DNA from 2 places in the Mesorhizobium sp. M7A.F.Ca.MR.245.00.0.0 genome. Region 2 is predicted to be linked to the other one. Evidence: riboswitches for the same ligand, from Rfam matches in the RefSeq annotation. Region 2 holds a riboswitch; the other holds the start of a gene.
The links. A riboswitch is a leader RNA that binds a small molecule or an ion and turns the genes downstream of it on or off. The one in region 2 is predicted to bind cobalamin.

Region 1: another riboswitch for cobalamin. It lies ahead of bluB (5,6-dimethylbenzimidazole synthase); the one in region 2 lies ahead of EOB80_RS29625 (CbtB domain-containing protein).

What each region holds. Positions count from the first base shown of each region.
Region 1 covers NZ_RZTE01000004.1:198-4,089, reverse strand. Annotated here, with positions in the region: gene EOB80_RS06550 (pirin family protein) at 1-217, opposite strand, end outside; gene EOB80_RS06545 (DUF2277 domain-containing protein) at 257-523, opposite strand; gene EOB80_RS06540 (exodeoxyribonuclease VII small subunit) at 634-885, opposite strand; gene EOB80_RS06535 (histone deacetylase family protein) at 889-1,815, opposite strand; cobalamin riboswitch at 1,937-2,117, shown strand; partial or broken gene bluB (5,6-dimethylbenzimidazole synthase) at 2,120-2,794, shown strand; gene EOB80_RS06525 (hypothetical protein) at 2,917-3,892, opposite strand, start outside.
Region 2 covers NZ_RZTE01000047.1:10,265-14,156, reverse strand. Annotated here, with positions in the region: gene EOB80_RS29630 (MFS transporter) at 144-1,343, shown strand; cobalamin riboswitch at 1,409-1,606, shown strand; gene EOB80_RS29625 (CbtB domain-containing protein) at 1,642-1,821, shown strand; gene EOB80_RS29620 (CbtA family protein) at 1,837-2,598, shown strand; gene cobU (bifunctional adenosylcobinamide kinase/adenosylcobinamide-phosphate guanylyltransferase) at 2,591-3,106, shown strand; gene cobO (cob(I)yrinic acid a,c-diamide adenosyltransferase) at 3,108-3,722, shown strand; gene cbiB (adenosylcobinamide-phosphate synthase CbiB) at 3,763-3,892, opposite strand, start outside.

The DNA.
Region 1 (3,892 bases), on a different contig from region 2:
GCGGACGGACATCCAGTGCCTGGCCGGCCCGCAGGATCGCCGGGCCCATGCGGTCGAAGAAGATGAACGGCCCCACCAGCCGCCTTTTTGCCGTCGGCAGGGCACGGCGCACCTGAAAACCGCCGATGTCCTTGGCGTTCGGGATGACCATCAATTCGATCTGGTCGCTGGCTAAGGCATCGCCCACCTCAGGGTCTTTCCCGGGGAAGAAACTCATGGACTCTCCTTGTCGGTGGTCGAAGGCCGCCTGGCCGCATCAGGCAAAGCGGATCGCCGCCTTTGCCCGCAGCTTGGCCGCCACCTCTTCGCGATTACGCGGATGCTGATGGGTTTCCAGGGAATCGAGCAGTTCGCGCGCCGAGGCCGCGATGGCTTCGACGGCATGGTCGAAGGCGTGCTGGTTCTGCTTCGAGGGTCGCGTCGTTCCGCTCAGCTTGCGGACGAACTGAAGGGCCGCGTCGCGCACCTCGTCATTGGTTGCCGGCGGATCAAAATTGAACAGGGTCTTGATGTTTCTGCACATCCCTTCCGTATCTCCTCTTGTCCTTGAGCTGTTTCAATCGGGACGAGTTATATCCTCGATCATGATCATGTCCAAAAACCGGTGAGGCGAGCCTATGTTCGGACCGGGCCTCAATCCGCGTCGAGTGGCTCCGTTCCGACCGGCTTTCCGTCGCGCGACAGCCTGATCTTCTCGACCTTGTCCTCGGCGGCCTTCAGCAGCCGGTCGCAATGCGCCTTCAGCGCCTCGCCACGTTCATAGATCTTGATCGACTGGTCGAGCGGCACGTCGCCACGCTCCAGATCATCGACGATCTTCTCCAGCGCATCGAGTGCCTGCTCGAAGCTCATCGCCTTGACGTCTTCGTTGGTCTCATCGGCCATCATTCATCCTTTCATCAGTCGCCCGACATGGGCGGCGACCGAAAATGCCAATCCCTGCAGATCGTAGCCGCCCTCGAGCAGGCTGACGAGCCGGTTGCCGCTGTGGCGTGCCGCGCGCTGCATCAGCTGGCCGGTCGCCCAATCGAAATCATCCTCGGTCAGATTGATCTCGGCCAGCGGATCGCGGTGGTGCGCGTCGAACCCCGCCGAAATGATAATCAGGTCGGGCGCGAAATTGTCGAGCGCGGGCAGGACGCGCGACAGGAAGGCATCGCGAAACACCTCGCTGCCAGTCTGCGGCGCCAGCGGCGCGTTGACGATGTTGCCGGCGCCCGTTTCGTTCTTCGCTCCGGTGCCGGGATAAAGCGGCATCTGGTGTGTCGAGCAATAGAGCACCGACGGATCGTCCCAGAAAATGTCCTGCGTGCCATTGCCGTGATGCACGTCCCAGTCGACGATGGCAACGCGCTCGACACCGTGTTTCTTCTGCGCATAGCGCGCCGCGATCGCCGCCGTGTTGAACAGGCAGAAGCCCATGGCGGTGGTCTTTTCGGCATGATGGCCGGGCGGCCGGGCGGCGACGAAGACGTTGTCGGCACGGCCCGAAAAGACGTCATCGACGGCGGCGTTGGCGGCGCCGATCGCGGTGATCGCCGCTTGCCAGCTCTTCGGACTGGCAGTGGTGTCGGCATCGATGCGGGCAATCCCCTCGTCGGGAATGGCGGCGCGCACGCGGGCGACGAAATCGGCGGGATGCGCGTAGAGGATGGTGGCCTCGTCGCCTTCCGGCGCCTGGATACGATCGAGCCCGGCAAAGGCTTCCTCATCGAGCACGCGCTCGATGGCACGCAAGCGGTCGGGCCGCTCGGGATGTCCGGGCGGCGTGAGATGCTCGAGGAAGATCGGATGGGTGTAGAGACGGGTGGTCATCGTCCTAATCTAGTGACCCGGATCGACAAAGGCCATGCACGGGCGGCCGATGACTGGGGAAAATCGCGACTGCGTCCATTCGCGTCGCTGCAAGCATTGGCCCCGCGGGCGCTTCGGCGTAAGATCCTTGGTACTGCCTGGTGCCCGCCGCAAGCGGGAGAATCGGGAACACGGTTGAATTCCGTGGCGTGCCCAACGCTGTGAGGGGGACCGCGCCGGTAAATGCCACTGTCGATGACGGGAAGGCACCGGACGCGGGTTGATCCCGAGCCAGAAGACCGGCCTGGCAGGCATCGTCATCCGCATGGTCAGGCGGATGATATCAATTGCAATCGCAAGGGGACAAGCGATGCCGGAACACCTGACCGCTGCTGTTGGCGACGGATTTGACCAGAGTGCGCGCGATGCGGTCTATCGCGCCATGTTCACACGGCGCGACGTGCGCAGTCATTTCCTGCCCACCCCAATTGATGACGACGTGCTGGCGCGGCTGCTGCTTGCCGCGCACCATGCGCCGTCTGTCGGCTTCATGCAGCCTTGGAACTTCATCGTCATTCGCGACGCCGAGCGACGGGAAAAGATACGCGACCTGTTCCTGGCGGCGCGCGAGCAGGAACTGCCGGCGATCGACGAAGAGCGGCAGGAACTCTACCGCAAGCTCAAGCTGGAAGGCATCTGCGAAAGCGCGCTCAACATCTGCATCACCTGCGACCGGCAGCGCTCGAAGGGTTCGCCGCTGGGACGCTGGCACAATCCGGAGATGGATCTCTACAGCACCGTCTGCGCGGTGCAGAATTTCTGGCTGGCCGCGCGTGCCGAGGGCGTCGGTGTAGGCTGGGTCAGCATCATCGAAGCGCAGGCGCTAAAGCGGCTGTTGGCCATTCCGGACCACGTAACGCCGATCGCCTATCTCTGCGTGGGCCGTGTTTCCGAGTTCGCTCCCAAACCGGACCTTGAAACGCATGGCTGGGGACGGCGGCTGCCGCTGCCGGAGCTGATCATGAGCGAGACCTTTTCCGGGCAAGGCGAGACACAGCTCAAATCCACCGTGGCGCGCCTCAACACCGTTTCTGCCTCACCAGACATCACCCGCCCGGCCGATCAGGGTGTGGCGCCGGCCGTACCCCAGCGCGAACCGCCGAAGGAGGCGAGCGCCTTGTCCTTGAGCTCCCTGAACTTCGACGACGCCTCGGCCAGCCGGGCGTCCCAGGCCGGATCCGGCACCTGGCCCGCGATGGTCTTGAAATAGACCTGCATCAGGCAGGCGATGGCGAAGGGTTCAATGAACGCCGCCTTGAATGCCCAGGCGAAGACGATGGCGAGCACAAAAGCCCAGCCGGCGAGCTGGCCAGGCATCAGGAACAGAATCGCGCCGGCAGGCGCCAGCATCATCAGAAAGATGATGAACGACACGCCCCACATGATGACCGCCAGCCAGACGGCGTTCTTGACCATGACCTTGCCGTTCTGGGCATAGAGCACGACGCCCTGCCGCGCCGTCTCGAAGGGCGAGGCTGAATTGATGCGGATGTTGTAGCCGAGGATGATCTCGTCGACATAGGTCAGCGACAGGCGGATCACGGTGTTGATGAACGAGACCAGGCCGCTCAGGCCCGGTATCGGCAGGAAGGCGGCGATACCGCCAAGCAGGCCGGTGATGGCGCGGATAGCGCCCTTGACGAGTTGGTCGACGACAAAAAGGATGTTGGCCTCGGCGAAACGCTGGGTCACGACATCCCTGGCGTAGGCGATCTGGTCCTGGCCGTCGGGAATGTCGCGGCCGTCGATCAGATGGACCATGACGGCGATGTGGCCGGCCTTGACGACATAGAGGATGTATTCGCGGATCCAATACACAGCGATCGAGACGAGGCCAAACCCGACCACGCCGCCCCACAGGGCAAAGGACATGGGCCCGTCGGGATCGGTGGAGATATGGCCGACGCCATAGCCGACCGAGGCGCCGGTGCCCGTCGCCATAATGTAGGCCAGCGTGATGCCGAAATAGACGATCATGCGAAAGACGATGAACGGCCAGGTCCGCATCATGATGGACACCGACCGGCCGATCTCAAAA
Region 2 (3,892 bases):
AACCCGGATCAGCCGCGGCATTGGGCCAGTGCAGGGAAGCCTTTGGCCGGCTTCGCTTTTGCCGGATGCGCGTCGGTTTCCTCTTATTGGCGCTGGGATCGCCACGTCAGATTTGACCCGGTGAATCTGCTTCGGGGAAAGCAATGTCCACCCATGTGCGCCATCCGATCTGGCTGCCGGCTCTCAAGGCCGCGGACGCGCGCACCTTCGCGTCGCTCTATGCGGTCGAATCCTTCGCCCGCGCCACGGTGTCGAGCGTCATCCCGATCCAGGCCTACGAGATCCTGCACAACGAACAGATCGTGTCGATGCTCTACACCGTGGTGGCGATGCTCGGGCTGTCGGTGACATTGTTCATGCCGATGCTGATCCGCCGTTTTGCCCGGCGCTGGGTCTACACGGCAGGCGCCTGCCTGCTGGCCGTCGGCTCGCTGTTCTTCGTCACCGACACGCTTGCCGGGCAACTGGCCGGCATGCTGTGCCGGGTGATGGGCGCCAGCGCGCTGTCGATCACGCTCAACCTCTACATCATGGACCACATCCGCAAGACCGACTTCATGCAGGCCGAATCGCTGCGCATGGCGTGGTCGATGCTGGCCTGGACCGGTGGGCCGACGCTCGGCATCTTCCTCTACACGCGCTTCGGCATCTATGCCGCGCATGGTACGGTCGCGGTGTTCGCGTTTGGCCTGCTGGCGCTGTTCTGGACCTACCGCCTCGGCGACAACCAGTCTATCCGTCCGGGCAAGACGCGCCCCGTCAATCCGCTCGCCAATATCGGCCGCTTCGTGGCGCAGCCCAGGCTCAGGCTGGCTTGGCTGATCGCCTTCGGCCGCTCCTGCTTCTGGACGACGTTCTTCGTCTATGGGCCGCTGTTCATGGTCATCACAGGTGAGGGCAAGCTGGCCGGCGGCCTGCTGGTTTCGGCCGGCAACGCGCTGTTGTTCATGGCGATTTTCTGGGGCAAGGCAGGAAAGCGCTTTGGTGGCCGCGGGACCATGACATTCGCCTATTTCGCCATGTCGGCCGCGCTTTTGGCGGCGGGCTTCGTCGGCGAAACCGTGCCGCTGCTTACCGGCGCCTTCCTGCTCTGCGGTGCCTTCTTCACCATTGCGCTCGACGCCCTCGGCTCGACCGCCTTCATGCGCTCGGTGCGCTCCTATGAAAGACCGCAGATGGCAGCGGTCTACCGCACCTATCTCGATTTTTCCGAGCTGACGCCGCCGCTGGTCTATTCGGTGGCGCTGGCCTTCTTCGGCCTGGGCTCGGTGTTCGTCACGCTCGGCCTGCTGGCGGCGGTCTGCGGCTTTGTGACGTGGCGCTATCTGCCGAAATCACTTTGACCTTCATGGCGCATTCGCAATGGTCACCGGCGGAATTTGGTTTGCCGGAAGCAAGGATTCTGCCTATAGTCACCGGTGTCGCCGGTTCCATTTTGGAGCCAAGAGGGAATGCGGTGAGGGCGAATTTCGCCCAATGCCGTGGCTGCCCCCGCAACTGTGTGCGGTAGTCCTCTCCATAAACCACTGAGGATTTTTTCTTCGGGAAGGTGGGGAAGGACGCTGATCCGTGAGCCAGGAGACCTGCCGGCGACAGGAAACTGACTTCGATGCCCTCGGGTGGAGGGCGAAAGGACAAGACATGACTACCGCTTCCGTCTCCCTCGGCACCTCCGTCTCCTCGCAGTCGCGCTTCATGCAGCTCGCGCTCGCCGGGCTGCTCGGCATTTTCGTGATGGGCTTTGTCGGCTTCTCGCATATCGATGCGGTCCACAATGCGGCTCACGATTATCGCCATTCGATGGCGTTTCCCTGCCACTGACGAGGAATTGACATCATGAACCTGTTTCGCAACGTCGTGTTCATCGCGGCGATCGCAGGGCTCGTGGCCGGCGTCGTTCTCGCCTGCATGCAGGCCTATGCCACCGTGCCGCTGATCCTGAAGGCGGAAGTCTACGAACAGGCCGGCGGCGGGCATCACCATGACCATGCCGCTCCGGCCGCAACGGATAGCAATGCCATGAGCACAACTGCTCCGGCGGCGGAAGCCGCTCCGGCAGACGAAGGCTGGGCGCCGGCAGACGGTTTCGAGCGTTTCGCCTTCAGCGTGCTTGCCAACATCGTCACCGGCATCGGCTTCGCCTTGATCCTGGTCGCGGTCTCCGAATTCGCCTGCGGCATCGGTGGCTGGCGCCAGGGCGTGTTCTGGGGCCTGGCCGGCTTTGCCGTGTTCACGCTGGCGCCGGGCCTCGGCCTGCCGCCGGAACTGCCGGCCATGCCGGCCGCCGATCTCACCCATCGGCAGATCTGGTGGTGGGCGACGGTGGCGGCAACCGCTGCCGGTCTCGGCCTGATCGCGTTTCGCAAGTCGCTGCCGCTCGCGATCCTTGCCGTCCTTTTGATCGTCGCACCGCATGTTGTCGGTGCACCGCAGCCGGACAGTTACGAGACGGCGATTCCAGAAGGGCTGCATCACCAGTTCGTGGTGGCGGTGACCGTGACCAATCTGGTGTTCTGGCTGGTGCTCGGCGCGGTCGTCGGCGTGGTGCGTGGCCGTTTCACCGGCACCGCGACCAGCCTGCGCGACAGCTTTGCCTGATCGCAAGACACTGACCTTCCTCATCGGCGGTGCGCGCTCCGGCAAGAGCGCGCACGCCGAAATTCTGGCGACCGCCATGCCGCCCCCCTGGACCTATATCGCCACGGCGCAAGCCTATGATGACGAGATGCATGAACGCATTGCGTTGCACCGATCGCGGCGCGGCGAAGGCTGGACGACCATCGACGCACCGCTCGATCTCGCCGGTACGCTTGCCGCCTTGCCGGACGATCGGCCGGTGCTTGTCGACTGCCTGACGCTGTGGCTGACCAACCATATGCTGGCCGAACACGATTTCGAGCTTGAATGCCGGCGATTGGCGGAGGTGCTTTCGCGGCCGCGCGGCCCCTGGTTCGTGGTGTCAAATGAAGTCGGCCAAGGCATAGTGCCGGACAATGCGCTGGCGCGCCGGTTTCGCGATGCCGCCGGCCGGCTCAACCAGCAGGTCGCCGCCGTCGCCGACATGGTGCTGCTTATGGTGGCAGGGCTGCCGCTCAAGGTGAAATGACATGACCGACATCGACAATAGGGACGAAGAACGCCACCGCGCCAAGATGGCCAAGCGCAAGGCTGTGCAGGATGCCGAGGTGGCGAGCAAGACGGTCGAGAAGGGCTTGCTCATCGTCAACACCGGACCGGGCAAGGGAAAGACCACCGCCGCCTTTGGCCTGGCGCTGCGCATGCTCGGCTACGGCAAGCGGGTCGGGGTCGTCCAGTTCATCAAGGGCAAGTGGCACACCGGCGAGAAGGACGCCTTCGCCGCCTTCGGCGACCGCGTTGTCTGGCACGCGATGGGCGAGGGGTTCACCTGGGAAACGCAGGACCTGAAGCGCGACATCGCCGCCGCCGAAGCCGCGTGGGCCAAGGTGCTTGAGCTGATGGCCGATCCGTCGATCAGCCTTCTGGTGCTCGACGAACTGAACATTGCGCTGCGCTACGACTATCTCGACCTCGACAAAGTGGTTGCGGCGTTGAAGGCGCGGCGTGAGGGCCTGCATGTCGTGGTCACCGGCCGCAACGCCAAGCCGGCGCTGATCGAGGCGGCCGACCTCGTCACCGAAATGGGCGTAACCAAGCACCATTTTTCCGCAGGCGTGAAAGCGCAGCAGGGGATCGAGTTCTGAGCGTTTCTTACCCTCCCCACAAGGGGGAGGGTGAAGTAGATCACGCCACGATGACAACGACCGAAACCAACCCGAACAGCGCGATCAGCAGATAGTCGGCGACGCGATAGAGTTTCAGCGCTCGCCTTATGTCGACGCTGTCGGCCTCGCGCCGCCCACCTTCGCCCATG